DNA from 3 places in the Nocardia sp. PE-7 genome. Region 1 is predicted to be linked to each of the others. Evidence: riboswitches for the same ligand, from Rfam matches in the RefSeq annotation. Region 1 holds a riboswitch; each other region holds the start of a gene.

Region 1 (9,767 bases):
TCAGCAGCGTATTCGGGGTATTCGACGCCCGGTGCGCCGCGCATCTGCTGACGACCGCGAGTAATCGAGCGCCGGGTGGTGTTGAGCGTCTCTTCCATGGCGGCGAGCCGGTTGCCGAAATCGGCCATCTGCTCGTCGACATAGTCGTCGCATTCGGCGCGCACCCGGTCGGATTCGGCCTGTGCCTCGTCGATCAGGCGGGCGGATTCGGCGTGCGCCACCCGCACCACCTCGGTCTGCGCGACCAGGCGAGCCTGTTCGGCCAAGCCGTCGGCGACCGAGCGCTCGTAGGAGGCCTTGCCCGATTCGATGGCCCGGTCGGCGTCGATCTGGGCGCGGCCGGTGAGCTCGTCGTATTCGGCATTGCCGTCGGCCACGACCTGATCGGCCTCGGCCTGGGCCGACGTCACCAGCCGGTCGGCGTGGGCGGTGGCCTCGGCGACCATGCGGTCGGCGTGATCCTTGGCGTCGGCGAGGATGCGATCGGCCTCGGCCCGCGCGGAGTCGATGGTGATGCGCGCCTGCTCGTTGGCCGTGGTGACCGTCGTTTCGGCGCCGCAGCGGGCGTCGCCGACGATCTTGTCGCGGTGATCGAGCACGTCCTGGGCGTCGTCGAGTTCACCGGGCAGCGCGTCGCGAACGTCGTCGAGAAGTTCGAGGACGTCACCGCGCGGCACGATGCAGCTGCGGGTCGGCGGGATGCCGCGCGCCTCTTCGACGATGGCGACCAGTTCGTCGAGTGCTTCGAATACGCGATACATGCTCACTACCCTCCTGCGGACTCACGGCGAAACCACTACCGCCGACGCCCAGTGTGCCTGCCGAGGGCGGCTGTGCCGAATGTCGGCGCGGTGTGTCGCGACAGTGTCCAAGATCGCACAGATATCAAGTGGAGTGCAGCCCTCCACTTCGGCTACCATCGGTGAGCACGACAACGCCGTCCGCCGGGAAGCACCGCAACCTTTTCGCTGTTGTACTCCTCGACGTCTGTTCATGTGGGATCGGAGTCGAACATGACCCTCCTGGAAACTCCTAGGAGTCCGGTGTCGCACGTCGCGGGCATGTTCACTCCCTGGACCGGCCCGTTCCCCGTGGTGACGCCGAGTGAAGTCGCACCCGCGCTGCGCCCGCAGTTCGAGGGCGCGCTCACCTACCTGCGCGGCGACCGCGCGCTTCCCCAGCTCTTCCGATTCGCCCTCGTCGGCGGTTCGAGCAATATCGCTTACGTCCTGCTGTTCTTCGCGATGCACAGCATCGGTCCGCTGGTCGCCAATGTGGCCGGATCGGTGGTCAGCACGATCATCGCCAACGAATTCCACCGCCAGCTCACGTTCCACGCCACGGACCGGGTCACCTGGTTCACCGCGCAGTGGGAAGGCGGCGGGATCGCGTTGATCGGCCTCGCGATCACGACCGCGTGTTTGGCCGGGTTGGATTTCTGGGCGCCGAGCCTGGGTGACATCACGCAGGCACTGACGGTCCTGGCGATCACCGCCGCCGTCGGCGGGCTGCGATTCCTCGCCTTGCGAGGGCTCTTCCGTCTCCCCGCGACTGCCGGCTAGCCCCGGCGTTCGGCCAAGCGGTCCAGCAGCCGCTTGTGCACCGCCGGCGGGAGCATGTCGCTCACGTCGCCGCCGTAGGCCGCCACTTCTTTCACCAGCGAGCTGGACAGGAAGCTCAGTGACGGGTTGGTGGCGATGAAGAAGGTGTCGACGCCTGCCAGCTTGTGGTTCATCTGGGCCATCTGGAGTTCGTAGCCGAAGTCGCCCGCGTCGCGCAGACCCTTGACGATCGCGCTGATGCCCTCCTGCTTGGCGAAATCGACGGTCAGCCCCTGCCAGGACGCGACGCGCACGTTCGGCAGGTGGGCGACTGATTCGCGCAGCAGTTCCATGCGCTCTTCGACGGTGAACATGCCCTGTTTCTTGGGATTCACGTTCACCGTGACGATCACTTCGTCGAACTGTGCGGCCGCGCGGGCGAACACGTCGAGGTGACCATTGGTGACCGGGTCGAAGGAGCCGGGGCACAGTGCTGCAGCCATACCTCAGACGCTAGCACCGAACTCGGCGAGCTCGATCCGGGTCTCCCCGTACTTGCGCACCTTCACCGCCACATAGCCTGCGGGCCAGGTGATCTCGGGGGAACGGCTCGATCGCTCCACCGCAACCAGCGCGTCGGGCGCGAGCCAGCCGTTGCTCGCCAGGGCGGCGAGGTCGGCGATCACGTCCTCGGTGCTCACGTCGTACGGCGGATCCGAGAACACCACGTCATAGGCCCTCGGCGCGGTCTGTCGCAGCACCGAGGAGACAGTGCCGAGCCGCAATTCCGCACCGGGCAGACCGAGCTCGGCGATATTGGCGCGCACCACCTCGGCCGCCTTGCGGTCGGACTCGACCAGCAACGCCTGTTCGGCCCCGCGCGAGAGGGCTTCCAGCCCCAGCGCGCCCGAGCCCGCGTACAGGTCGAGGACCAGCGTGCCGTCCAGATCGAGGCGGGCGTCGATCGCGCTGAAGAGGGCTTCGCGCACCCGATCCGAGGTGGGCCGGGTGCCCGCGGGCGGCACCTTCAAGCGCCGCCCGCCCGCCACACCCGCGACGATGCGTGTCATTCCGACTCGCGTGCGACCAGTTCCACCAGCAGGTCGCCGCCCTCGACCTGCTGCACCTTGGCGGTCGCGATCCGGCCGACGACGCCGCCGCGCGGTGCGGTGATGGCGGCTTCCATCTTCATCGCCTCGATGGTGCCGACCGTGTCACCGGCGTGGATCTCGTCGCCCTCGGACACCGCCAGGGTCACCACACCGGCGAACGGCGCCGCGATGTGGCCCGCGTTGTTCTTGTCGGCCTTCTCCGCGGCGGGCACCTCGGAGGCGACGGACCTGTCCCGCACCGCGACCGGGCGCAGCTGCCCGTTCATGATGCACATGACCGTGCGCATGCCCTTCTCGTCGGGCTCGGAGATCGCTTCGAGGCCGATGAGCAGGGTGACGCCCTTCTCCAGCTGCACGCGGTGCTCTTCGCCGCGGCGCAGGCCGTAGAAGAACTGGTTCTCCGACAGCCCGGTGGTGTCGCCGTACTTCTCGCGGTGGGTGTTGAACTCGGCGGTCGGGCCGGGGAACAGCAGCCGGTTCAGCGTGGCGCGGCGCTCGTCGGAGGAGCCGTCGAGGGCCTTCTGGTCGGCCGGGCTCAGCGGGGTCTCGGGCTTGGGTTCGTTGCGCCCGGCCAGTGCCTTGCTGCGGAACGGCTCGGGCCAGCCGCCCGCGGGGGTGCCGAGCTCGCCGCGCAGGAAGCCGATCACCGAGTCGGGGATGTCGTAGCGGCCCGGATCGGCGGCGAAGTCCTCGATATCGACGCCGGTGCCGACCAGCGCCAGCGCGAGGTCGCCGACCACCTTCGACGACGGGGTCACCTTGATCAGGCGACCCAGCAGCCGGTCGGCGGCCGCGTACTTGGCCTCGACCTCTTCGAACCGGTCGCCCAGGCCGAGCGCGATGGCCTGCTGACGCAGGTTCGACAGCTGACCACCCGGGATCTCGTGGGTGTACACCCGCCCGGTCGGCGCGGGCAGGCCCGACTCGAACGGCGCGTAGACCTTGCGCAACGCCTCCCAGTACGGCTCGAGATCGCACACGTTCTGCAGGTTCAGGCCGGTGTCGTGTTCGGTGTGCGCGGTGGCGGCGACGATCGCCGACAGCGCGGGCTGACTCGTGGTGCCCGCCATCGCCGCGGACGCACCGTCGACCGCGTCGGCTCCGGCCTGCCAGGCCGCCAGGTAGGTGGCCAGCTGTCCGCCGGGGGTGTCGTGGGTGTGCACATGCACCGGCAGATCGAAGTTGCTGCGCAGCGCGGTGACGAGTTTCGCGGCCGCGGGGGCGCGCAGCAGACCGGCCATGTCCTTGATCGCGAGGACGTGCGCGCCCGCGTCGACGATCTGCTCGGCCAGCTTCAGGTAGTAGTCGAGGGTGTAGAGCGACTCGTTCGGGTCGAGCAGGTCGCCGGTGTAGCTCAGCGCCACTTCGGCGACGGCGGTACCGGTTTCGCGGACCGCGTCGATCGCCGGACGCATCTGGTCGACATTGTTGAGCGCGTCGAAGATGCGGAAGATATCGATACCGGTCGTGGCGGCTTCGGAAACGAACGCGCGCGTGACCTGTTCGGGGTAGGGCGTGTAGCCGACGGTGTTGCGACCGCGCAGCAGCATCTGCAGGCAGATGTTGGGCACGGCTTCGCGCAGGGCAGCCAAGCGTTCCCACGGGTCCTCGTGCAGGAATCGCAGTGCCACGTCGTAGGTCGCACCGCCCCACGCCTCGATGGAGAGCAGCTCCGGGGTCAGTCGCGCGACGTGCCCCGCCACACCGAGCAGACCGTTGGTGCGCACGCGGGTGGCCAGCAGGGACTGATGCGCGTCCCGGAAGGTGGTGTCGGTGACGCCGAGCGCCTTCTGCTCGCGCAGGGCACGGGCGAAACCCTCCGGCCCGAGGGCCAGCAGTCGCTGGCGCGAGCCGTCCGGCGGCGGCAGCGTCAGGTCGACGGCGGGCAGCTTGTCGTACGGGTACACCGTGGTCGGGCGGTCGCCGTTGGGCTTGTTGACGGTGATGTCGGCCAGGTAGGTCAGGATCTTGGTGCCGCGGTCGGCCGACCCGCGCGAGGTGAGCAGCTCGGGACGCTCGTCGATGAACGACGTGGTCACCCGGCCTGCCTGGAAATCGGGATCGTCGAGCACCGACAGCAGGAACGGGATGTTGGTCGTCACGCCGCGAATACGGAATTCGGCCAGCGCGCGACGAGCGCGTGCGGCGGCGGCGGGCAGGTCGCGACCACGGCAGGTGAGCTTGACCAGCATCGAGTCGAAGTAGGCGCCGATCTCGGCGCCCAGGTTCGCGCCACCGTCGAGGCGGATGCCCGCGCCGCCCGGCGTGCGGTAGGCGGTGATGCGGCCGGTGTCGGGGCGGAACCCGTTGGCCGGGTCCTCGGTGGTGATGCGGCACTGCAGCGCGGCACCGCGGATCTGCACCGTCTCCTGGCTCAGACCCAGGTCAGCCAGGGATTCCCCCGCCGCGATCCGCAGCTGCGACTGCACCAGGTCGACGTCGGTGATCTCCTCGGTGACCGTGTGCTCCACCTGGATGCGCGGGTTCATCTCGATGAACACGTGGTTGCCACGCTCGTCCAGCAGGAACTCCACAGTCCCCGCGTTGATGTAGCCGATCTGGCGGGCGAAGGCCACCGCGTCGGCGCAGATACGTTCGCGCAGTTCGGGCGACAGGTTCGGAGCGGGCGCGAGCTCGATCACCTTCTGGTGGCGACGCTGCAGCGAACAGTCGCGCTCGAACAGGTGCATCACATTGCCGTGCTGGTCGGCCAGGATCTGTACCTCGATGTGGCGCGGATTCACCACCGCCTGTTCGAGGAACACCGTCGGATCACCGAACGCCGACTCCGCTTCCCGCGACGCCGCTTCGATCGACTCACGCAAGAGCTCCGGCGTGGCGACCCGGCGCATGCCACGACCACCACCACCGGCGACGGCCTTGACGAAGATCGGGTATTCGAGTTCGGCTGAGGCAGTGAGCAATTCGTCGATATCGGCCGAGGGCGCGCTGGACTTCAGCGTCGGCAGACCGGCCGCCTTGGCCGCTTCGATGGCCGTGGCCTTGTTGCCCGCCATCTCGAGGATCTCGGCGGTGGGGCCGATGAACGTGATGCCCTCGGCGGCACAGGCCGCGGCGAGGTCGGGGTTCTCCGACAGGAAGCCGTAGCCGGGGTAGATCGCGTCGGCGCCCGCGCTCTTGGCGGCCTCGACGATCGCCTCGATCGACAGATACGCGCGAACCGGGTGGCCCTCTTCGCCGATCTGGTAGGACTCGGCCGCCTTGAGGCGATGCACCGAATTGCGATCCTCGTACGGGAATACCGCGACCGTTCCGATGCCGAGTTCGTAGGCCGCGCGGAAGGCACGGATAGCGATCTCACCACGATTTGCGACCAAGACTTTCGAGAACATTGGCCTACGGTACCCGGCCGTGAGGCGCGGTCGGACACGCAAGGTGGCTTCGCAGCAATCTTCACACCGCACACCCGCCCACCTGCGAAGTTGCGTTCATCAGGCCGTCACATCTCACCGCGTGGAGCCGCCCGCGGTGCGCGTGGTGGACCTCGGCGCAACCGCAGGTCACGGCCCTGTTCGCGACGGGGCGGTGTCCCGCGCCCCCGTCGAGGGCCTATGCTGAGGGCGCAGCTGGTTCGCCCGCGCGGTGGAAGAGTCGGAGCCCCGACCTCCCGCGTAGGCGTCGAAACCCGGGTGCGGATCATGTTCCGCACCGGGTGAGAGGGAACCCGGTGAGAATCCGGGACTGTCCCGCAGCGGTGAGCGGGAACGACCGCCGTCAACAGCACTGGGCATCATGCCTGGGAAGCGACGGCCAGTAGGTCGGTCGATCACACGACCGGTGCCCGCGAGTCCGAAGACCTGCCGACTGTGCCGGATACGCCGTATCCGGCGGCCACCGCCTCGTGGATCGGGCGCGCGGACCACCGATGCCGACTGTCGTATCTTTCGCGACGTGTCCGGTCCTGTGGCGTGCGCCCGCGAAAAGGCGACGGCTCTCCCTGCACGACACTGGAGAATCTCCGTGACTGTTTCGCACACCCCTTTCACCGCAACGGTTCTCGGCCTACCGCGAGTGGGCCCGAACCGGGAACTCAAGCGCGCCACCGAGTCCTACTGGGCGGGCCGCGCCGATGCCGCGCACCTGCACGCGGTCGGCCGTCAGCTCCGTCGAGCCCAGCTCACCGAATTGGCCGCGGCGGAACTCGATTCGGTGCCGGTGGGCACCTTCTCCTACTACGACCAGATGCTCGACACCGCAGAACTGCTCGGCGCTCTGCCGCCGCGCGTCGCCACCATCGCCGATCCGCTCGACCGCTATTTCGCGGCCGCGCGCGGCACCGACACGGTCGCTCCGCTGGAGATGACCAAGTGGTTCGACACCAACTACCACTACCTGGTGCCCGAAATCGACGCGGCCACCACCTTCTCACTGCATCCCGGCAAGCTGCTGACCGAACTCGACGAAGCGATCGAGCTCGGCGTCCCCGCACGTCCGGTGGTGATCGGTCCGATCACCTTCCTGAAGCTGGCCAAGGCCACCGGTGGTGCCGCGCTCGAGCGTCTGCCCGAGCTGGTGCCGCTCTACCTCGACCTGCTGGCCCAGCTGGCGGACGCGGGCGCGCAGTGGGTACAGATCGATGAGCCGGTGCTGGTCACCGACCTGACCGAGGCGGAGATCGCCCTGGTCGGCCAGACCTACAGCGCGCTGTCGGCCGCACAGAACCGGCCCGCGATCCTGGTCGCCACCTACTTCGGGCACCCCGACGCCGCCCTGGCGGTGTTGGCCGAGACCGAGATCGAGGGTGTCGCTCTCGATTTCACCGCGGGCGCCGATATCGCGGCGGTCGCCGCGCTGCCTGCCCTGGCTCGTAAGTTGCTGGTGGCAGGCGTGGTCGACGGCCGCAATATCTGGCGCGCCGACCTCGACGCCGTTCTCGGCACCCTGGGCACGCTGCTCGGCAGCGCCGATTCGGTGGCGGTGTCGAGTTCGTGCTCGCTGCTGCACGTGCCGTATTCGCTGGCCCCCGAGACCGGACTGGACGAGCGGCTGCGCTCGTGGCTGGCCTTCGGCGCCGAGAAGGTCGACGAGGTGCGCGTGCTGGCCACCGCGCTCACCGCGGGTGTCGACACCGTCGCCGACGACCTGGCCGCGGCCCGCGCCGCCGCCGACTCACGCCGGACCGACCCGCGACTGCACAACGAGCAGGTCCGGGCCCGATTGGCCGAACTCGACGAGCACGACCTGACCCGCTCCCCCGCCGACGAGCGTCGCACCCTGCAGCGCGATCACCTCGACCTGCCGGCGCTGCCGACCACCACCATCGGCTCCTACCCGCAGACCTCCGCCATCCGGCTGGCCCGCGCCGCGCTGCGCAAGGGCGAGATCGACCAGGCCGAGTACGTCGGGCGGATGCGGGCCGAGATCGCCGATGTGATCACCCTGCAGGAAAAACTCGGTCTCGACGTACTGGTGCACGGCGAACCCGAACGCAACGACATGGTGCAGTACTTCGCCGAACTGCTGGACGGTTTCGCCGTCACCGACGCGGGCTGGGTGCAGTCCTACGGAACTCGCTGCGTGCGCCCGCCGATCCTGTTCGGCGATGTGACCCGGCCCGAGGCGATGACGCTGTCCTGGATCGGGTACGCCCAGTCGTTGACCACCAAGCCGGTCAAGGGCATGCTCACCGGCCCGGTGACCATCCTGGCGTGGTCGTTCGTCCGCGACGACCAGCCGCTGGGTGAGTCGGCCCGCCAGGTCGCGCTCGCCATCCGGGACGAGACCGTCGACCTGGAAGCTCAGGGCACGCGGATCATCCAGGTCGACGAGCCCGCCCTGCGCGAACTGCTGCCGCTGCGTGCCGCCGAACAGCCCGCGTACCTGCAGTGGTCGGTGGATTCGTTCCGCCTGGCCACCGCGGGTGTCGCCGACACCACCCAGGTGCACACCCACCTGTGCTACTCGGAGTTCGGCGAGGTCATCTCGGCGATCGCGGGCCTCGACGCCGATGTCACCTCGATCGAGGCGGCGCGCTCGCACATGGAGGTCCTCGACGATCTGAACGCGGCCGGTTTCGCGCTCGGCGTCGGGCCGGGCGTCTACGACATCCACTCGCCGCGGGTGCCGTCGGTCGAGGAGATCACGGCCTCGCTGTCGGCGGCATTGAAAGCGGTTCCGGCCGAGCGCCTCTGGGTGAACCCGGACTGCGGACTCAAGACTCGCGGACCGGTGGAGGTCGAAGCGTCGCTGCGGAATCTGGTGACGGCGGCCGCAGCACTGCGCTGACCGACCGGATCAGTCCATAGACCACTGCCCCGGACGAAAGATCTTGCGTCCGGGGCAGTGTGGTCGGCGACTCAGCTCGCCCGGGCGACCGGGACCGGGCGCTGCGCCACGCCGCGATATTCCGAGAGCGGCCGGATCAGCGCGTTGGCGGCCGACTGCTCGGCGATATGCGCGGTCCAGCCGGTGATCCGGCTCATCACGAAGATGGGCGTGAACATCTCGATATCGAAGCCCATCAGGTAATAGGCCGGACCCGCGGGGAAGTCGAGATTCGGTGCGATGCCGGTCTTGTCGGCCATCGCGGCGGCGAGTTCGTCGTACATCCGAACCCACTGCCGGCCACCGGTCACCGCCGCGACGTCGTCGAGGGCGGCCTTCATGGTCGGCACCCTGGAATCGCCGTTGCGGTACACCCGATGCCCGAAGCCCATCACTTTGCGCTTGGCGGTGAGCGTTTCGGCGACCCAGGCCTTCGCGAGCGCGGGGTCGGCGATCTCCAGCATCGTGTGCATCACCGCCTCGTTGGCGCCGCCGTGCAGGCGACCCTTCAGGGCGCCGATCGCCGCGGTGATCGCGCTGTACATATCCGAGCCGGTGGAGGTCACCACGCGCGCGGCGAAGGTCGAGGCGTTGAAACCGTGCTCGGCGTAGAGGATCAGGGAGATCTCGAACGCGCGCACGATCCGCAGTTCCGGCACCGCGCCGAAGCACATGTACAGGAAGTTCTCGGCGAAGCCGAGCTGGGAGTGCGGTGCGATCGGGTCGAGCCCGCGTCGTCTGCGCATCGCCGTCGCGATCACCGTCGGCAACAGGGCGGTCAATCGCAGTGCGGCGTCGAGTCTTTCGCGCTCGCTCTCGCTGTCCGAGG
Region 2 (9,767 bases), 1.2 Mb from region 1:
TCCACGGCGGTTCGTCGCGGCGGCCCTCGACCATTTCGGGCTGCGCCGGTCCCTGCGGGTCGTGGTCGCTCGAGAGGATCAGGTGCATACCAAGCCTCACCCGCAACCTTGGTTGCACGCCGCCGCGCTACTGGCAGTCGAACCGAACGCCTGTGTGGCAGTGGAGGATTCAGTGGCCGGGGTTCGGTCCGCGCATGCCGCCGGGATGCGGGTGCTCGCGATTCCGAGTTGGGCGCCCACATTGTCGCCGAGCGTTGCCGCGCTGGCCGAGCATCTCGCCCCCGATGCCGACCACGCCCAGCGGTGGCTGAACAGCATTTTCACCGAACCGGCCCGCACAATCGCCCGCTGACGCGACCCTGGTCCCCGACGTCGTCAACGGGAGCGTTGGGTGTGTCCGTACACCGAATTGTCCCGAGCCGAAGATCAGCACGCCGGGTCTCGGCTACTTCGTGGTCGCCTAGAAGGTGGCAGTGGTGTTGATGCGTAGTGCGGTGACGAACTTGCGATAGAGCTCGTCGCGTTCCAGCAGTTCGTGGTGTGTTCCTCGATTGCGTACGTGACCGTGGTCGAAGACGATGATCTGGTCGGCGTCGATGACGGTGGACAGTCGGTGGGCGATGGTGATGACGGCGCCGTTGCCGGCGATAGCGCTGATCGCGGCTTGGATCGCGGCCTCGGTGACACCGTCGAGTTGCGCGGTTGCCTCGTCGAGCAGCAGCAGTTCGGGCGGTCGCACGAGTGCCCTGGCGACGGCGAGACGTTGGCGTTCGCCGCCGGAGAGGCTGGTGGCGGCGACCTGGGTGTCCAGCCCTTCGGACAAGCTCTTGATCTTCTCCGACAGGCCGACGGCGTCCAGAGCCTGCCAGGCGTCCTCGTCGTCTGCGTCGTCGAAGCGGAACAGCACGTTGTCGCGGACGCTGCCGGGAACGATCGGCGTCTCCTGCTCGACATAGGAGATGCGGGAACGGACCTCATCGATGCTGAGGCTGCTATAGGGCACCCCGTCGAGTTCGATGGACCCGGATCGGGGGTCGATGAACCGCAGCAGAAGCGAGAATATCGTGGTCTTTCCCGCTCCTGAAGGTCCGACCAGTGCGATGTGTCCGGTGCGGGGGATCTCCAGGCTCACCCTGTTCAGGGCTGCGGTTTCGGCGTCCTCGTAACCCGCGGTCACCTCGCGGAGAACCACGCGGGGCGGGTCGGTCGGCTCCGACGGTGCCGACGTCGAGACGGGCGGCTTGGCAGTGAGGTCCTCCATTGTCAGGTGCTGGGTCTGTTGGATGCGGGCAGCCGCGGCCAGGCCGGTTTGCAGCTGGGTGAACGCCATGGTCAGGCTGGAGATGGGTTCGATGATGTTGAACGCGTACAGCAGGAACGCCACCAGGGTGGACACCGTCAGCTCGCCCAGGCTGACCCGCCATGCTCCGATACCGAGGATCGCGATAATGGCCAGTTGGATGCCGCCGCCCGCGATCGTCCAGGCGGTCGCGGTGATCCAGACCGACCGGATCGCGTGCTGGGCCGAGGTGGTCGCCTTCTGCTCGGCGCGCTGGATCTCGCGTGTCTCGGCCCGCGAGGACTTCACCGTGCGCAGCGCGCGCAGGCCGCCTTCCAGGGTCCCGCCGAGTTCGCCGATCGCGTCTTGGGAGCGCTTGTCGGCCTCACCGATCTTCGGCATGAGCACCGCCAGCAACACCGCCACCCCGACAATCGCGGTCAGGGTCGTCGCCAGCAGCGGAAGGTCGAGAACTGCCATGAGCACGACCGTCCCGACCAGGCCGACGACGCCGTTGACGACCTGGACCACACTCGTGGTCAATGCTTCACGCAGCAGCACCGTGTCGCTGGTGACCCGGGTAACCAACTCGCCGGCTGTGAAGCGCTGGATCTGTTCCAACTTGGCGCGGAAGAACCGTTCGATCAGCGATTTCCGCGCGTCGAGCACGACATGCTCGGCCAGCCGCCCCAGCACGACGTTCTGCGCGAATCCCGCCAGCGAGCCGATCACCAGCAGCCCGAGGAGCAGACAGACGGGCTGCACCAGGTCGGCATCGGTCCCGAGGGTATCGAGCACCCCCTTGGTGACCAGCGGTGTAGCCAGCGTGACACCGGTCGCCGTCAAGCCGAGCAGAACACCGACCACGAGCGTGGAGCGGTGCGGCCTCGCGTACGACCACAGAATGCGCAGCCGCTCGCGACTGTCAGCACGTGAACCAGCCATGCCAACAGTGAACACCACTGTCCGGCGAGGGCGGTTACGTCCGCGTCGAACGCTGTCCGAAGGCGTTCGCCACCGAGGAGCGTACTGACGGGAACGGTTGTCGAATGATCGTCGTTCGCTAGGTCGGCTGAGCCTTCACCGTCTCCTCGCGAGCCGACTGATAGTTCGGAATACGCACGGCGGCTGAGTGATTCGGGTCGTCGGCGGCCAGGAACTCGGACAGGACCGGGTGGACATCCGGGCGATGCGTATCCGAGGGGGTGCCGGTCTCGATGACCTGCCCGCCGTCGACCATGACGATCCGGTCGGCGCGGTCGAGGTGGCTGCGTAGATCGTGGCTGATCACCAGCACCGCCGCGCCGGTTCGGTGCCGGTAGCGGTCGAGGTGTTCGAGGATCCGTCGGGCCAGCGGCGCATCGAGCGCGGTGGTGATCTCGTCGCACACCAGGACCTCGGGTTCGGCGCCGAGTGCTCTCGCGAGGGCGGCGCGTTGAAGCTGGCCACCCGACAATCCGGCGGGGTATCGCAGTGCTTGCTGTGCGTCGATATCCAGGTCCCGCAACAGTATTCGCGCCTGCTCGCGGGCAGCGGCACGGTCGACTCCGCGCAGCCGGACAGCGGTGGCCGCGACCTGGTCGAGAACCGTGCGCCGGGGGTCGAACGAGGGTGCCGACTCCTGCCATACGTATTGCACCGCGGCGATGTGTGCGCGGCTGCGCCGACGGAGCGGCCCCAGCGGCACGCCGCCGAGCACGACTCGGCCGCTGTCCGGAGTGACCAGCCCGGCGATAGTGCGCCCGATTGTCGACTTGCCCGCCCCGGACACACCGATCATCGCGACCATCTCGCCGCGATGCAGATCGAGATCGACATTCTGCAGAACGCGCGAACGTCGCTGGGAGACGGTGATATCGCGCAGTCGCAGAATCGGTGGTGAATCCGGAGACGCACGTCGTTCGGGCGATGCGGCCGACGGGACCGGTTGCCCGCTGCCGTGGAGCCGACCCGCGCGCACGAACAGGGTCAGGTCGCTGACTCGGTCGACGGCGACAGTGTCGTGAGTGACGAGCACGACCGCCTTGTTCGTGCTTCGCAGCCTCTCCAGTCCGGTGAGCAGGGCGGACCGTCCGAGCGGATCCAAGCCGACGGTCGGTTCATCCACCACGAGCACATCAGGATCCGACATCAACACCTGCGCGAGCGCGAGCCGAGCGCGTTCGCCACCGGAGAACTGGAACGGATACTTGCCGAGCAGAGGGCCGAGGGCGTCGTCGGACACCTCGAACGCCGCGGCCGCCAGGATGTCGGCGATGTGGCGGCGCAGGGTGACTCGGTCGGTGCGCGGCAACCCGAGCTGACGTCGGCGCAGTCGCGCCAGTTCGGCGAGGGCGGTACCGATCCTGCGTGCGGGGTTCAGGGTGGACGCCGCGTGCTGGGGAAGGTAGCCGATCCGGACACTGTCGCGCTGACCTCGGTACCGAATGCTGCCCGCGACAACGTTTCCCGCGACGGCGACGCCCGCGATCGCGGTAGCGATGGTGGTCTTGCCCGCGCCGGACGGACCGAACAGGGTGACGATCTCGCCGGCGTGCACGTCGAGGTTCACCTCGTCGACGAGAACCGTATGGCCCGCGGTGACCTGAAGCCCACGTACCGCGATGAGCGGCTCAGACATCGCGGGTGGTCCGATGTGCGGCGCGGGTGCGTGGGTCGGCGAGCAAGTCGTCGGCGAGCAGATTGACTCCGACGATGAGCGCCACGATCAACAGCGCCGGAAGTGCCACCGACCACGGTGCGATGGTCAGTGCGTCCTTGTTCGCCGCTACCGACACGGCCCAGTCGGTGGAGGTGGTGTCGAAGCCGAGACCGAGGAAGTTGGCCGAGGCGAGGAAATACACGGCCGCGGTGAATCGCAGCGCCAGATCGGCCGCGATCGGCCGAGACATCGCGACGATCGCGTATTTGCCGTATCGGAAGGCGCGGCTCTCGCCCTGCATGCGCAAGGCGTCCATGACCGGACTGCGAACTGTCCCTCTGGCCGTCATGCGGACGAAGCGCGCGATCGGCGCGACGAGCACGAACCCGATCGCGCACGCGATCGCGACGGCGGAGCCACGGGTCCGCAAGGCGGCGACCATGATGATGAGCAACGAGGGCAGACACAGCAGCACATCCATCGGGCGCATCAACAGTTCGTCCACCCACGCGCGGGGCGCGGCGGCCGCCGCGACACCGATCATCGACCCGACGAGATAGGCGATCGCGACGGTGAGAGCGGCGACGACGAGGAAGGTCCGTCCGCCGCTGAGGGCCGCGGCCAGCACGTCGCGCCCGAGCCGGTCGGTGCCGAACGGTGACCACTGCGACGGCCCGAACGGCGCTTGGCGATGCTGCGGCGCCCCCGCGGCGAGGAACGGTCCCGCGGCCGCGACGAGCACCGGCACCGCGACGAGGACGCTGAAGATCCAGCGGCGCGGGGTCATCGGCCCACACCTTCGGCCGACACCGGCACCATGCGTTGCCCGGCGATGTCGATCAGGGTGTTGATGACGATCGCGACCACCCCGGTGATCGCGACGATCGCGAGGATGACCGGGGCGTCCCGGTTGCCGATGGCGCCGATGAGTGCCGAGGCGACGCCGGGTACCACGAACACGGCCTCCACGATGAGCACGCCGGACAGCAATCCGTCCCCGGTGCGCCCGAGCTCCTGCATCGCCGGTGCGAGCGCGTTCGGCGCTACATGGCGCGCCAGCAGCGACATCCGGCCGACGCCGAGCCGACGGGCCTGCGCGATGTAGGGCTGATCCATCACATCGATGACACCGGCACGGACCAGCCGCACCAGGGGAGCGGCGACGCGCGCGACCATGACTATCAGCGGCAGCACCAGGTATTCCGGCCGGTCGAGCAGGGTGTCGAGGTCGGTCCCGAGGAAGGTGGCAGGCAGCAGGTCGAGATCGATGGCGACGTAGCTGACGAGCAACACCGCCAGTACGAAGTCCGGAACCGAATCGAACCCGATACTGATCGCGCTGACGATCCGATCACACCACGATCCCGGCGCCGACCCGGCGGCGAAACCCGCTGTCACCGCGAGGGGGACCAACAGCGCCGATGCCAGCACAGCCATCAGCGCGGTCGTCAGGAACGGGTCGGCGATCACCTCGCCGACCGGGTGTCCGTTGGCGTAGGACACGCCGAAGTCACCGGTCACGGCGCCGGCGAGCCAGTCCAGGAACCGCTGGACCGGTGCGACATCGAGGCCGAGCAGGTGCCTGGCCGCCGCGCGTTGCTCGTCGCCGAGAACATCGTTGCTCTGCACATCGGCGGCGTCGCCGGGCAACAGCAGCGACAACACGAACACCAGAACGAGCAGCACACCGAGCTGCCCGACGCCGATGACGGCGCGGCGCACCAGGAATCGGGTGAACGGTGTCGAAACGCGCACGGACGCTACCGGATACCGACCACGACACGGTCGTCGCCGTACTGCCACACGATTCCGGCTTCGGCGAATCCCGCGTCTCGGGCGAAGGCGACATAGTCGTGCACGGTCGGGCGATCGCGCACGGTGTGCTCGAATCCGCCGTTTCGCAGTCGCACCAGCTCGGCGAGTTCGGGCGCCCGGTTCACCGCGTCCCACCAGGATGCCCAGTCCTCGGCGGCGGCGGTTCCCTGCCGCTCGGCGCGGCGCGCGGTCATCGATCTGCCGAGGGCGTCGAGCCTGGGACCGGCCGGGCCCTCGTAGAGGTGGTCACCGTCGACGAACAACCCGCCTGGTTTCAACGCTTGCGCGCAGGTCCTGATCAAGTCTCGCAACGGATCCCGATTCATCCAGTGCAGGGCGGTGGTGCTGACGAACGCGTCCGGGACCCGGTCAAGGTCGAGGGCGTCGAGCCAGCCTTCCCGCCGCAGGTCGGCGAACACTGTCCGGAAGCGGGGGGAATCGTAGGCCAGGTCGGCGAGGCCGAGCAGCAGCGGATCGGCGTCGACGCCGACAACGGAAGCGGCGGGGAACCGGTCGAGGAGGCGCTGCGACAGCGTTCCCGGGCCGACCCCCAGATCGACGATCAACAGGTCCTCGCGGCCACCCAGTTCGTGCACCACATCGCCGATGACCTCGAATCGCTGCTCACGGTCGGGCATGTAGTGCTCCTGCTGGCGGTCCCAGCGTTCGATCCAATACCGCGCTCGCGCGGCGTCGAGTCCGGTCATCGCGCGCTCACCTCGTCGAATCGGGCCCAGCCGTGCGAGTTCGGCACCGCCGCGGGCAGTCGCTCGAAGCGATCGCCCGCGGCGCTGTTCCACGCGGTGTTGCCGAAGAATACGAATCCACCCCGGTCGTAGAGGATTTCGTGCATCGTGCGGTAGATCGCCGCCCGCCCTTCCTCGGTGGGGGTCGACTGCGCCTTGACATACAGTGCGTCGAATTCGGCATCGGACCACTTCGTCCGATTCTGTGGCGATCCGGTGAGCAGGCGCGACGCGAAATGGTTCGGAACGGGCAATGGCCCGGACTGACCCATCGTGAGGTGACCGGTGTTGAGCGCGTCGGTGTAATAGGTGTCCTTCGATCCGAGCACGACATTGACCTTCACCCCGCAGCGGCTCGCGTGCTCGGCGAAAAGTCGTGCCGACTCGACGAATCCATGCGCGACCGGCGCGGTGAAGAGGTCGAACGAGAGCTCACGCACCCCGGCGCGACGCAGCAACCGGCCCACCTCGTCGGGATCGAAGCTGTGCTGCGGCAGGTCGGCGTAGTACTGGAACCCCTTGCCGAATACATCGTTGGCGATCTCGCCGTTGCCCTCGAGCGCCACCTTGACCAACTCGTCGCGATCGAGCATCCGCATCACCGCGCGGCGCACATCAGGATTGTCGAACGGGGCGCGGTCGGTCTTCATGGCGAAGAAGTAGATGCCGCTGTTGGGGGTGGCCGCGAGCGTCACGCCGCGTCGTCCCTGCAGGGTCCGTGCCGCCGACGGCGTGAGGTTGTCGGCGTAGTCGATCTCGCCGCTCTGCACCGCCGCGAGCCGGGCGTCGGACTCCGCGCTGACGATGCGAAGTCGACGAATCGACGGGGCGCCGTCCCAGTAGCGATCGTTGGCGGTTGCTACGAATTCCTTTCCAGCCGTGAAGGAGTCGAAAACGAACGGACCCGTGCCCACCGGCCGCTCGAAGTCGGTCGCCCCATTCGGCACGATCTTCGTCCCGTAGGCCGACAGTGCGATCAGGAACTCGAAAGAGGGCTCCTTCAGCACGATCTCCACCGTGCGCGCATCGATGGCGCGGCTCTGGGCGAGGTCGACCTTGTCGAGCGACGAGGCGGCGATGAACGGGCGACGCTGCGGCGGGCCGAGCACCCGCGCGAAGGTGTAGAGGACGTCGTCGGCGCCGAAGGCTTTTCCGTTGTGCCAGGCGGCATCTCGCAGGGAGATGCGCCACCGGGTCCCGTCGGCGTTCGGCTCGGCCGCCGTCGCGAGGCGGGGAATCGGCGTCATCGTCTCGTCGATCTCGAACAATCCGTCATAGACCGATTTCATCCGGGCTTCGTCGATGAACAGCGTGTTCACGCCGGGATCGATGCCCTCGCCGGCGCCCGAGCCCTGGAAGGCGGCAGTGAAGGTGTCGACCGAGTTCCCGGACGGCGTCGACCGGTTGCACCCGGCGAGGACGGTGCCCGCGGCGAGTGCGCCACCGAGCAGGAATGTGCGGCGTCGCAGGTTCGGTGGCTGCATGAAGGCTCCTATCGCGTTGGCTCTCACGCGACGAAGACATGCGGAAACAAGCCACGACCGGTGTGGCTCGGTTCGGCGCATCGATCAATACCCACGTGATCACGACCGTTTCAACAGTTCATCCGCAGGTATCTGGCTTCGGCTCGCGGACGAGCCTCACAGTTGCGGGACAGCCCCGGACTCACACCGGTCTTCCCTACGGACAGGCGATATCCTACGCACACCGGTGAAAACCGGTGTCGGTACGGACCCGTGGACGCGCCCGTCGGGCGCCGTCACCGGTCACCGCCATTCGGCTCGCGGGAACTCGGACCGGGGGTTGCATAATGACGGGGTGCATTCTGGTGATGGTCTGTTCGATCGACGCCTGTCCGACCGCGCGCGTGAAGTGATCCGCCAAGGTGCCGAGATCGCGCTGAACGCGCCGGAGGAGTGGCTCGACGAGCTCTACGACGCCACGCTGCTCAAGACCAGCCTGCGCGCCATCGCCGGGGATCCGTTGCTGGCCGAGGCAGTGCGGCGCGTCAATCGTGCGAACCTGCTGCACTGGGCATCGGCCAACGTGGCCGATCCGGGGATGCCGGTGCCGATCAACCTCGGCGCCGACCAGATCGCCATCGTGCGCGACCTGGTCCGCCGCGGCTTGAACGAGGCCGCTCTCCAGGCCTATCGCGTCGGTCAAGACGTTGCCTGGCGGCGGTGGATGTCCATCATCTTCATCCTGACGACCGAGCCGTTCGAGCTCCAGGAGGTCTTCGAGGTTTCCGCCGCGTCGATAGCCGACTTCGTCGACGGCACCGTCGAGGCGATCACCGAGGTCATCGACGACGAGCGTGACGAGCTGGCCCGCGGTTCGTATGCCGAACGGCGGGAGATGATCTCGCTCATCCTCGAAGGCGAACCGATCAATGTCGAGCGTGCTTCGATCAGGCTCGGCTACCGGCTCGATACGACCCATACCGCGGCCATCGCCTGGAGTGGCATTCCCGGTGCCGAACTGGAGGAACCGCATCGGGTGACCAGGGCACTCGCGCAGGCCACCGGTGCGGCGACGGCACTGAGTCTGCTCGCCAGCGCGGCCACCCTGTGGGTGTGGGTGCCGGGCCCGACGCCTCCCGATCTCGCGATCCTGACCGAGGCGATGGACCATATTCCCGGGGTGCGAATCGCCATCGGCTCGACCGGTCGAAACGTCGCGGGTTTCCGGACGAGTCACCTCGACGCTCAGGCCGCGCACCGGATCCTCGCTCGCCCACACAGCACGCGGCGTCTGGTCACCTTCGGTGAAGTGCAGCTGACTTCGCTGATCACCGAAAACGGCGCTCAGGCGGACCGTTTCATCAAGTACACCCTCGGCGAGCTGGAACATGCCGACAGCGAACTGCGCGAATCGGTGCTCGTCTACCTCAACGAGCAATGCAACGCCACGCGCGCCGCGGCCCGCCTGTTCACCCACCGGAACACGATTCTGCGCAGGCTCGCCCGCGCGGACGAGTTGTTGCCTCGACCCCTGGCGGACAACAGCGTGCACGTCGCGGTCGCGCTGGACGCGCTGTACTGGCGACAGAGCACGCCACAGCCGATGTGAGCTCGCCACGGTCTATTGCGCCGGGCAGACCGGGGTGAGGCGATGAGTGCCGCGCAGGCCCTTGAGGGTGGCGTCCCGAGGGGTCCCGATCGTGAGATCTGTCGTGCTGCCGATGGCTTCCAGTACCGGCTCGCTGACGAGGACCTCGCCGCCCTCGGCCTGCGCGGTGACGCGCGCGGCCATGGCGACGTTGCGGCCGAACAGATCGTCGCCA
Region 3 (9,767 bases), 1.9 Mb from region 1:
TCGCGCGGGTGCGCTGCTGCCGTTGGAGCTGCTGCGTGCGCGTATCAGTAGCGTCGCACTCGTCGTTCAGTTGGTCGCGTTCGCGGCCTTCAGCGGATTCCTGCTCGTGTTCGTGCTCTGGCTCCAAGAAGGTCAGGGCTACACGGCTTTGCGGGCCGGCGTGGTGACCGTGGCGTTCTCGATCGGCGGACTGGCGGTGGCCCCGCTGGTGGGTCGCCTCACCGTGCAGTTCGGCCGCTCGACCGTCATCGCGGGTGCTTTGTTCGGCGCCGTCGGGACCCTGGCGGTACTGGGCGCGGCCCTGACCTCGACCACAGACGTCAATCCGTGGCTGCTCGCACCCGGTCTGTTCGTCATCGGCATCGGGATCAACCTCGTCCAGCCGCCGTTGACCACGTTGTTCCTGTCGACGGTGCCCACACGCTACGCGGGGTCGGCCTCGGGGATCTGGACCACTGGTCAACAGTTCGGTGGCGCACTGGGTGTCGCCTCGCTGAGCGCTATCTTCTTCGGTGTGGTGGCCGGCGACGGCTACCGCGGCGCTCTGACGGCGTGCACGCTGACGATCAGCGCGGCGCTGGTGGTCAGTGCGGCGCTCAGCCTCGCTCTGCCCGCCCCGACTGCCCAGCCGCAAGACAACGGATAGCGATGCCGAAAATCGTGGGCGACAGCCGGTCAGCCGGATGGTTCCACGCGGTCGCCGAGTAGGTCGTCGCGGCGGTCGCCCACGGTGGCACGCAGTGCCTCGACGACCGCTGCGACTTCGGGACGGCGCAGCGTTTCCGGGCGAGTGACGAGCCAATAGGTGAGTTGGACTCGGACCTCGTCGGGTAGAACGCGGATGAGGTCGGAGTGGCGGTCGGCCATGAAGCAGGGCAACAGGCCGATGCCCGCCGATGCCCGGGTGGCTTCCACATGGACGAAGACGTTGGTGGAGGAGACGGATCGGCGCATGGTGGGAGCGAAGGCGAGAGCCAGGTCGAGGTCGTCGACCTGGAGGATGGACTCGATGAAGTAGACCAGCGGGTAGCGGGCGAGGTCGGCGACGGTGGTCGGGACGCCGTGTTCGGCGAGGTAGTCGCGCGAGGCGTACAGGCGCAGGCAGTAGTCGCCGAGCTCTATCGCTACGGCGCGGTGTACCTGGGGCTTGCCGACCACCACTTCGATGTCGAGGCCGGTTCGCTGGGTGGATGCGCGGCGGGTCGCGGCGATGATGTCGACGGCGACGCCCGGATGTCTGCGCTGCACGCGAGCGGCGGACGGCGGAGCCAGGTAGGCGCTGAAACCGTCGGTGGCCGAAATCCGCACCACCCCTTCGAGCGTGCGCTCGCCCGCGCTCGAGCCGAGCGATCGGACGGCGGCCTCGACGGCTTCGGCCGCGGTCAGCGCCTCGCGGCCGAGGTCGGTGAGCTCCCAACCACCGGTGACCCGGGTCAGTACCCGCCCGCCCATGGCGTGCTCGAGGGCCGCGATGCGCCGTGAGATCGTCGTGTGGTTGATGCCCAGTTCCTCGGCGGCGGTGATGTAGCGCCCCGACCTGCCGACCGCGAGCAGGACCAGCAGATCGTCAGCGCTCGGTCTGCGTCCCGACGTCGAGGAAGAATGGCTCACATGTGCAGTTTCGCAGATTGCTGCTGCGAAACTGGCCATTGTCACCGAGATGGATCTGCACGAATACTCTCCTCACGGCTTGTGGGCCACGTCACAGTTGCCTCGTGATGTGGCCTGGAACATCGAAGGAGTAGTGCGATGAGCGTGCGGAACGCGATACGACCGACCGGCGACGACCCGGACGAGGCCCCCACAGGACTACGGCGGGTAGTGGCCGCCTCGATGGCGGGCACCGTCGTCGAGTGGTACGAGTTCTTCCTCTACGGCACCGCCGCGACCCTGGTGTTCAGCAAGGTGTTCTTCTCCAAGGAGACCAGCGACCTCGACGCCATCCTGGCCGCCTTCGTCACCTACGCCGTCGGTTTCGCGGCGCGCCCGCTCGGCGGCATCGTCTTCGGCTACTTCGGCGACCGCTACGGCCGCAAACAGCTGCTGCAGGTGAGCCTGGTGCTCGTCGGCGCGGCGACCTTCCTGATGGGCTGTCTGCCGACCTTCGCCCAGATCGGTTACTGGGCGCCGGCGATGCTGGTGATCCTGCGCTTCGTCCAGGGTTTCGCGATCGGCGGCGAATGGGGTGGTGCGGTGCTGTTGGTCGCCGAGCACAGCCCGAGTCGCAGTCGCGGTTTCTGGTCGAGCTGGCCGCAGGCCGGTGTGCCCGCGGGCAATCTGCTCGCCACGGTCGTGCTGCTGGTACTGACCTCGACGCTGTCGGACGCGGCGTTTCTGAGTTGGGGCTGGCGCGTGGCGTTCTGGCTGTCGGCGGTGGTCGTGCTGGTCGGCTACTACGTGCGGACCAAAGTCACCGACGCCCCGATCTTCGTGGCCGCCCAGCAGACGATGGATCAGGCCAAGGCCGCGGCGTTCAGCCCGTTCGAGGTGCTGCGCAAGTACCCGCGCGGGGTGTTCACCGCGATGGGTCTGCGGTTCGGCGAGAACATCATGTACTACCTGGTCGTCACCTTCTCGATCACCTATCTCAAGGTTCACGTGCATGCCGACACCACGACCATCCTGTGGTGGCTGCTCATCGCCCACGCCGTGCACATGGCGGTGATTCCGTTGGCGGGCAGGCTCGGTGACCGTGTCGGGCGCCGCCCGGTCTACCTGGCCGGTGCCGTCGCCGCGGCCACCTGGGGCTTCTTCGCCTTCCCGATGATGGACAGCGGCAACAGCGTGATCATCCTGTCCGCCATCATCATCGGTCTGGTGTTCCACGGGTTCATGTACGCCGGTCAGCCCGCGATCATGGCGGAGATGTTCCCGACGCGGATGCGCTATTCCGGTGTGTCGCTGGGTTATCAGGTCACCTCGATCGTGGCGGGCTCGCTGGCGCCGATCATCGCGGTCAAGCTCCTCGACGAGTTCGGTTCGTCGGTGCCGATCGCCTGGTACCTGGCGTTCGCGGCGACCGTCACGGCGATCGCGGTGGTGTGTGCCAAGGAGACCCGCGGTATCGACCTGGAATCTGTGGACCTCGCCGATGCCTCCGCCGAGAAAGGTGTTGCCGCATGACCGATCTCACGGGGCGCAAGGCGCTGGTCACCGGCGGCGCGAGCGGCATCGGCGCGGCGTGCGCGCGCGAATTGGCCGCGCGGGGCGCGGAGGTCACCGTCGCCGATATCGACGGAGTCGGGGCGAAAGCGGTCGCGCACGAGATCGGCGGACACGTCTGGAGTGTCGATCTGCTCGAGGTCGACACCCTGGCCGAGTTGCGTCTCGATGTCGACATCCTCGTCAACAACGCGGGCGTGCAGAGCGTGAGCCCCATCGAGGACTTCGCGCCGCATCGGTTCCGCGCCATGCAGACGCTGATGGTGGAAGTGCCGTTCCTGCTGATCCGCGCCGCCCTGCCCCACATGTACGCCGAGGGTTTCGGGCGGATCGTGAACATCTCCTCGGTGCACGGGATCCGTGCCTCCCAGTTCAAGGTCGCGTATGTGACGGCCAAACATGGGCTGGAAGGGCTGTCGAAGGTGACCGCGCTCGAAGGTGGTCCGCACGGGGTCACCAGCAACTGCGTCAGTCCTGGATACGTGCGAACGCCCTTGGTGGACAAGCAGATCGCGGAGCAGGCGGCCGCGCACGGCCTCCCGGCGCAGGAGGTACTCGAGAAGGTGCTGCTCACCGAGAGCGCGATCAAGCGGTTGATCGAGCCGGAAGAGGTCGCGGCACTGGTCGGTTGGCTCGCTTCCGACATCGCGGGCATGGTGACCGGTTCGTCCTATGTGATGGACGGAGGGTGGAGCGCGCGATGACCGCGGTGGGTGCCTGATGGGCACGATGCTGACCGGTAGCCCGTCAGTCGCCACGAACGATGTGACTGGCGGGTCGCGGCCGTCGTGGGTCCCTGTGGTCTCGTCAAGGGGTCCGGTGTGGGCGGTCGCGGATTTCGGCGAGGAACCGCTCGACGTCGTCGGGGCGTCGGAGTCGTCGCAGGGTGGCATGGGGCGCGTGGTCGCTGATCGCGGTCGTGATCAGCGGGAGGCTGTGGCGGCGGTAGCCGATCAGCCAGCGCCAGAAGGCCAGGTTCTCGCGGGAGCGACGCAGCGCGCGCCACGCGCAGATCCAGAGGGGGAAGTCGAGCACGACGATGGTGTCGGCGGCCTCGAGTCGCACCTCGAGTGCGTCGAAGGGGCCGAGGTCGCCGTCGAGAATCCACCCTTCGGCGTCGGTGAGCCGGCGCTGGATCGCCCGCCATCGATCAGGGGGTAGCGGTGTCAGGTCCGGTGGCCAGAAGTGCTTGTCGAGTTCGATGACCGGTAGTGCGAGGGCGGCGCCGAGTCGGCGGGCGAGGGTCGACTTGCCCGCACCGCCGCGACCGAGGATCACGATTCGTCGCACGTTGCCTCCGGGTCGGGTTCCGCGGTCGATGATGCTGTTCGCCTCAGCATGACGTAGCGGACGTCGCAGTGGCGTCTGTCCAGGCAGATGGGGGCGGCGTAGAAGGTGGGGTCGATCGTGGGCGGAGCAGCGATCTACGCAAGATTCGCCAGCAAGAGCGCTTGTTGTGGACGCTTGTTCATGTTGTAATCCAGATGTTTGCTGGTGGATGTCGGCGGCGCTTCGTGACCGGTGTGGCGAAGTGGCACCGACACTGTTCGGAAGGTGGGGGACGAGATGGCGCGACGCATGGAAAACGGGTCGGAGACGACCGTGGGGGCCATCGGCGATCTCCCCGTGGTCGAACTCGCCGACAGTCCGCTGACCGCCGACCGTGTCGAACGGCTGAGTTCGGCGGCCCGGCACCGGATCGCGGCGTTCGTGCACACCACCCTCGCTGAACTGGACGAGCTACCCGAGCCCTTGGTCCCGCCCATCGAGGTGACCTCGAGATCGGCCGACCGCGAGCGGTAGCGACCCTCGTTCGACAATGGGCAGCGTGCTACCGATTGTTCTACCCCCGGCCGGACAGCGGCGGGGGCGCATCACCGTGCTCTCGCCGAAGAAGGCACGGTGAGAGCACGGTGATCTCGACGTTGGGTCAGCGGAAGAGCGCGGCGAGGTCGACGGTGGCCGCCATCGCGGCGGCGCCCTCGTCGTTGAGGTGCATGCCGTCGCCGCTGTCGAACTCGGGACGGATGTAGTCGGGGCGCTCGGGGTCGGACACGGCACGGTCGACGTCGAAGACCGAGTCGAAGACATCGGTGGTGCGCAGCCATGCGTTGACGGCGTGGCGGGTCGGCTGGGTTTCCAGCAGGGGCATGCCGGGGTAGACGCAACCGGCGTACGGGCCGATGGTGGCCGCGTGGATACGCAGTCCGAGAACGTGCGCCCGGTCGGCCAGGCCGGTGAACCCGGCGATCAATTCCTCGCTGGTCGCGGAGGACTGCCCGCCCATCGCGCCGAGGATGAGGTCGTTGATACCGAAATTGATCAGGATGTCGGTGACGCCGGGGACCTGCAACGCGTCGGAATCGAAACGGCCCGAACCGGATTCGCCGATCTGATCGGCCGTGAGGCGATTGCCGGAGATCCCGTTGTTGACCACCCAACCCCGGGTGAGCCGGGCGTTGAGCGCATCGACCGAGCGGCGATTGGCGCTCTGCGTCGTACCGAAGCCCTCGAACCAGGAGTCACCGAACGCGACGGCTACCGGCGGCGGGTCGGTGACCAGCACGTCGATCCCGGTGACGAAGAAGCGGAACGGAACCTCTTGCGCACCACTGAGTTCCACGTCCGCGGTGTGGTCTCCGGGGACGATGTAGGCGATCTCGCCGGGTTGGTGGGAGAAGGTGGCGAGCCCGGTCGGCGTCGGGAGGTACAGGCTGAGCAGCAGGTCTTCGCCCGCGGCGACCGGCAGCGCGATCGGATCGCTCACGAGCTCGGCGCCCGCGTCGATGGTGACCTGTGCCGCGCCGCCGAAGGTGATCTCGTGATCGGCGATGATCGCCGAGCCGGTCTTGCGCGCTGCGATGCGCGCGGCGCCGATCCGCAGCGGCGCGAGACCGTAGCGGTTGGTCAGCCGCACGCGTACCGCCTCGCCGCCGCCTGCCATGTGGACGACGTGGCGCACGGTTTCGTCGGCGAACTCCCGTGACTCGGCGAGCTTGATCTGTTCGTTCGGGGCGATGACTCCGGTCCGGAACCCGGCGACCCAGATGTTGCGCTGCATGATCTCTCCGAAATTTGCTGTGCGGAATAATGCTTGCGCATAGGTTTACTCGGATGTATTCCTCATGTCAACTATCCGCGTGGCAAGTATCGGCTAAGCTGGCTTCATGTCCGTCCACGAGCTGTTCGACGACCCCCGCTTCACCATTTCCGGCTTGCTCTTCGAGGCGCACAGCGGTCTGATCGCCAAGCTCGAGCCGACCTGGAAAGCGCACGGCCTGTCCGGGCTGGAGCTCAACACCCTGTTGAGACTGAGTCGCTCTCCGAACAGCCGCCTACGGATGTCGGATCTCGCCGCCCAAACCGAGCTCTCGACCAGCGGCGTCACCCGCGTGGTCGATCGCCTTGCCGCCGCGGGGCTGATAGAACGCCAGCTCGACCCGACCGACCGCCGCAGCGCCTACGCGGCCTTGACCGACTCGGGCGTCCGCCGCCTCGAACAGGTCCTTCCCGATTACCTCGCCGCCCTCGAGCAATGGCTCACCGGCCTGCTGACTCCCACCCAACTCGACGGCTTGATCACCGGCCTGCGCGTGATCCGCGATGCCACGAACCCGGCCGCTACCGCTGTGTCCGACCGATCGTGACGCGGTAGCAGCGGGATCGGTCGTCGAGGGTGTCGCTGCTGATGAAAAGCAGGCGGGTCGGCTTCAGGGGAGTGAATGGTAACCGGTTAAGGTGCCGACCCGCCTGCAATCCCATTCGTTGACACGAACGGCGCGGATGGGGGTGTTCTCCCACGCGATGGTGAAGTCCCGCACCATAACTCGCGCGAATGGCCGCTCGGCTCACCGCAAGCCCGGAGGGTGCCGGGCCTGCGATGGGGAATGGGTCAGGGCAGGGGAACCCAGGTGCCGAAGAACCAGAAGCCGTGCTGCGGCGCGTCGTTCTGGTGATGCTGCGGCTGTTGCTGCGGCCGGTGCTGCTGGCCCTGCTCGGGCCGCTGCTGGTCGTGCCCGCCCGGATCCGCGCTCGCCGCGGTCGCTGTCGCGCCGAGCACCCCGAGGGCCAGGGTGCCCGCCACCGCGGTCTTGGCCAGCGTCGATTTCATCCTCATGCGCGTTCCTCCAGATCGTCGATCTCACTGCCGAGATCATCGGCCGGCCGAAGTGCTCGGCCGATAGCTGAATCTTCGCGGCGGAACTGTCGAGCCCGGTGGGACGCGGCTGGGAGTCGGCTGTGGATCGGCGCCGACCCTCGATCGAGCCGACGTTGCTACAGTTCACCAGCCGTGGTGTTCGGGAAACCGGTGTAGAACCGGTGCGGCCCTCGCCACTGTGATCGGGAGTTGTGAATCGATCCGGACGACTCTGTCGTCCGGAGCCACTGGGGCACCTGCCCTGGGAAGGTGGATTCACCGCGCACTATCCCGTCAGCCAGGAGACCGGCCACGGCTACGCAGTACCCCATTCCACGAGGACCTGGAAGGCCGTCTCTTGACCCGCTCTGTTTTCGCGCGCCTACGTTCCGGCGCGTTGCTCGCCTGCACGATTGTTCTCACCGGTTGCGGTGTGCAACCCACCTCCGATGCGGGCGGCGCAGCTGCTGTCACCCGCGTGAACTGTGGGATCGACGTCGCCGTCGACGGCCCACCGCAGCGGATCTACGCGGCGTATCAGCCCTCGATCGAGATCGCGCACGCGCTCGGTGTCACCGATCGGCTGGTGGGCACGGCATTCCTGGACTCCGCCGTGCTTCCGGAATATTTCGCCGCGCAGGCGCGCTCGCCCTACGTCGAGAAGCTGCCCAGTCGCGACGAACTGCTGGCCCAGCGACCCGACTTCGTCATGTCGGGTTTCAACGGGGTGTTCGCCTCCTCGGCGCAGAACAGCGTCGGTACCAGGGCGAGCCTGAACGAATTGGGTGTGCGCAGCTGGGTGCTGAGTCCGCTGTGCCCCAGCGCCGACGGTCTCGCCGACGAAGCGATCGACCCCGACACCGTGCGCTTCGACAACGTCTACGCCGACCTGCGCGATCTCGGTGCCCTGTGGGGCGCTTCCGAGCGCGCCGAAGAAGTTGTCACGCAGCTGAGTTCGCGCATCGACGCGGTCCGCGCGAAGGTCGGCAACGCCGCGAAGCCTCGGGTCGCTGTCGTCACCCCCAAAGACGACGGCTCCTATACCGTGGCAGGCGGCATCGACTTCATCACCCAGATCATCGACGCCGCCGGTGGAGTGAATGTCTTCGCCGACCTCACCGCCAAGCGCAATGTGCCCGTCGGCGCGGAAGAGCTCATCGCCCGTGACCCCGACATCATCCTGACCAGCCTGTGCTGCAAGGCGACCTACACGCGCGCCGACGGCCGTCCCCAGGTCGACAAGATCGTCGGAAACCCGGCATTCGCGAATCTGGCGGCGGTGCGCAACGCGACCGTGCACCCGTTCCTGTTCGCCGATCGGGCGGCAGGCGTGCGGATCGCGCACGCGACCGAACTGGTCGCCGAGTTGATCCATCCCGAGCTGTTCCAGCGGTGACGCGCACCGCTCGCGGCACCGGTCTGCTCCTGGCCGGCGCCGCGCTGGCGGCTGCCTGTGTGGCGTCGGTCCTGATCGGTTCACACCCGCTCACCCTCGACCAGGCCGCGGTCGCGTTCACCGATTTTCAGGGAACCGACACCGACCGGGTCGTGCGCTACATCAGGCTGCCCAGAACGGTCGCGGGCCTGCTCGCGGGTGTCGCGTTGGCGCTGGCCGGCGCGGTGATGCAGGGTCTCACCCGCAACCCGCTGGCCGGGCCGGGCCTGCTCGGCGTCAACGCGGGTGCGTCGCTGGCCATCGTGATCGCGATGGGTGCGCTCGGCCTCACGGCGACGGGCGGATTCATCTGGTTCGGCTTCCTCGGCGCCGCGATCGCGGCCGCGCTCGTCTACACGCTGGGATCGTTGGGGTTCGGGGGAGCGACGCCGGTGAAACTGGCGCTCGCGGGCGCGGCCTGCACCGCATTGTGTGGGTCGATCACCACGGCGATCACCCTGCTCGACCGGACCCTGTTCGACAACTTCCGATTCTGGGTGGTCGGCTCGTTGGCTCGCGCCGACATCGAATCCGTGTGGGGGACGGTGCCGTTCATCGCTGTCGGATCGGTGCTGGCGATCGTGGTGGCACGGCCGTTGAACGCCGTCGCCATCGGTGACGACATGGCGCGCACGCTCGGCACCCGACTGGTCGCGACGCGCGCGATCGGTGCGTCGAGCGTGGTGCTGCTCGCCGGGTCTGCGGTAGCGATCGCCGGCCCGATCGCCTTCATCGGCTTGGTGATCCCGCACATCGCCCGATTCTTCGCCGGACACGACTACCGGTGGATTCTGCTGTGGTGTGCGCTGCTGGGTCCGACGCTGCTGTTGGCGGCCGACATTCTCGGACGGATGCTGGTGCGGCCACAGGAAATCCAGGTCGGCATCATCACCGCCTTCGCGGGCTCGCCGTTCTTTCTCTATCTCGTGCGCAATCGAAAGGTGGCCACCCTGTGACGCGCACCGAGGGCGGCGTACTGCCCAGCGGCACGTTGTTGCTACGAACACCCGACCGGCGCATCGTCTTTCGCGT

What was found. Region 1 has a riboswitch for cobalamin ahead of metE (5-methyltetrahydropteroyltriglutamate--homocysteine S-methyltransferase). Riboswitches for the same ligand answer to the same signal wherever they lie in the genome.
Region 2: linked by a shared signal. The riboswitch ahead of QX204_RS17495 (ABC transporter substrate-binding protein) and the one ahead of metE (5-methyltetrahydropteroyltriglutamate--homocysteine S-methyltransferase) in region 1 are both predicted to bind cobalamin.
Region 3: linked by a shared signal. The riboswitch ahead of QX204_RS14000 (ABC transporter substrate-binding protein) and the one ahead of metE (5-methyltetrahydropteroyltriglutamate--homocysteine S-methyltransferase) in region 1 are both predicted to bind cobalamin.

The regions. Positions count from the first base shown of each region.
Region 1 is NZ_CP129614.1:4,875,942-4,885,708, forward strand. Features, by position in the region: gene QX204_RS23005 (DivIVA domain-containing protein) at 1-761, opposite strand, end outside; gene QX204_RS23010 (GtrA family protein) at 1,014-1,562, shown strand; gene coaD (pantetheine-phosphate adenylyltransferase) at 1,559-2,044, opposite strand; gene rsmD (16S rRNA (guanine(966)-N(2))-methyltransferase RsmD) at 2,048-2,611, opposite strand; gene QX204_RS23025 (pyruvate carboxylase) at 2,608-6,006, opposite strand; cobalamin riboswitch at 6,297-6,494, shown strand; gene metE (5-methyltetrahydropteroyltriglutamate--homocysteine S-methyltransferase) at 6,635-8,899, shown strand; gene QX204_RS23035 (bifunctional 2-methylcitrate synthase/citrate synthase) at 8,971-9,767, opposite strand, start outside.
Region 2 is NZ_CP129614.1:3,691,784-3,701,550, reverse strand. Features, by position in the region: gene QX204_RS17525 (HAD family hydrolase) at 1-352, shown strand, start outside; gene QX204_RS17520 (ABC transporter ATP-binding protein) at 461-2,224, opposite strand; gene QX204_RS17515 (ABC transporter ATP-binding protein) at 2,343-3,899, opposite strand; gene QX204_RS17510 (ABC transporter permease) at 3,892-4,707, opposite strand; gene QX204_RS17505 (ABC transporter permease) at 4,704-5,675, opposite strand; gene QX204_RS17500 (class I SAM-dependent methyltransferase) at 5,681-6,442, opposite strand; gene QX204_RS17495 (ABC transporter substrate-binding protein) at 6,439-7,965, opposite strand; cobalamin riboswitch at 8,071-8,202, opposite strand; gene QX204_RS17490 (PucR family transcriptional regulator) at 8,300-9,553, shown strand; gene QX204_RS17485 (adenylate/guanylate cyclase domain-containing protein) at 9,566-9,767, opposite strand, start outside.
Region 3 is NZ_CP129614.1:2,980,116-2,989,882, forward strand. Features, by position in the region: gene QX204_RS13955 (MFS transporter) at 1-646, shown strand, start outside; gene QX204_RS13960 (LysR family transcriptional regulator) at 676-1,650, opposite strand; gene QX204_RS13965 (MFS transporter) at 1,750-3,123, shown strand; gene QX204_RS13970 (3-hydroxybutyrate dehydrogenase) at 3,120-3,866, shown strand; gene QX204_RS13975 (P-loop NTPase family protein) at 3,970-4,452, opposite strand; gene QX204_RS13980 (hypothetical protein) at 4,729-4,965, shown strand; gene QX204_RS13985 (GDSL-type esterase/lipase family protein) at 5,093-6,223, opposite strand; gene QX204_RS13990 (MarR family winged helix-turn-helix transcriptional regulator) at 6,330-6,809, shown strand; gene QX204_RS13995 (hypothetical protein) at 7,055-7,279, opposite strand; cobalamin riboswitch at 7,438-7,630, shown strand; gene QX204_RS14000 (ABC transporter substrate-binding protein) at 7,659-8,696, shown strand; gene QX204_RS14005 (FecCD family ABC transporter permease) at 8,693-9,691, shown strand; gene QX204_RS14010 (FecCD family ABC transporter permease) at 9,688-9,767, shown strand, end outside.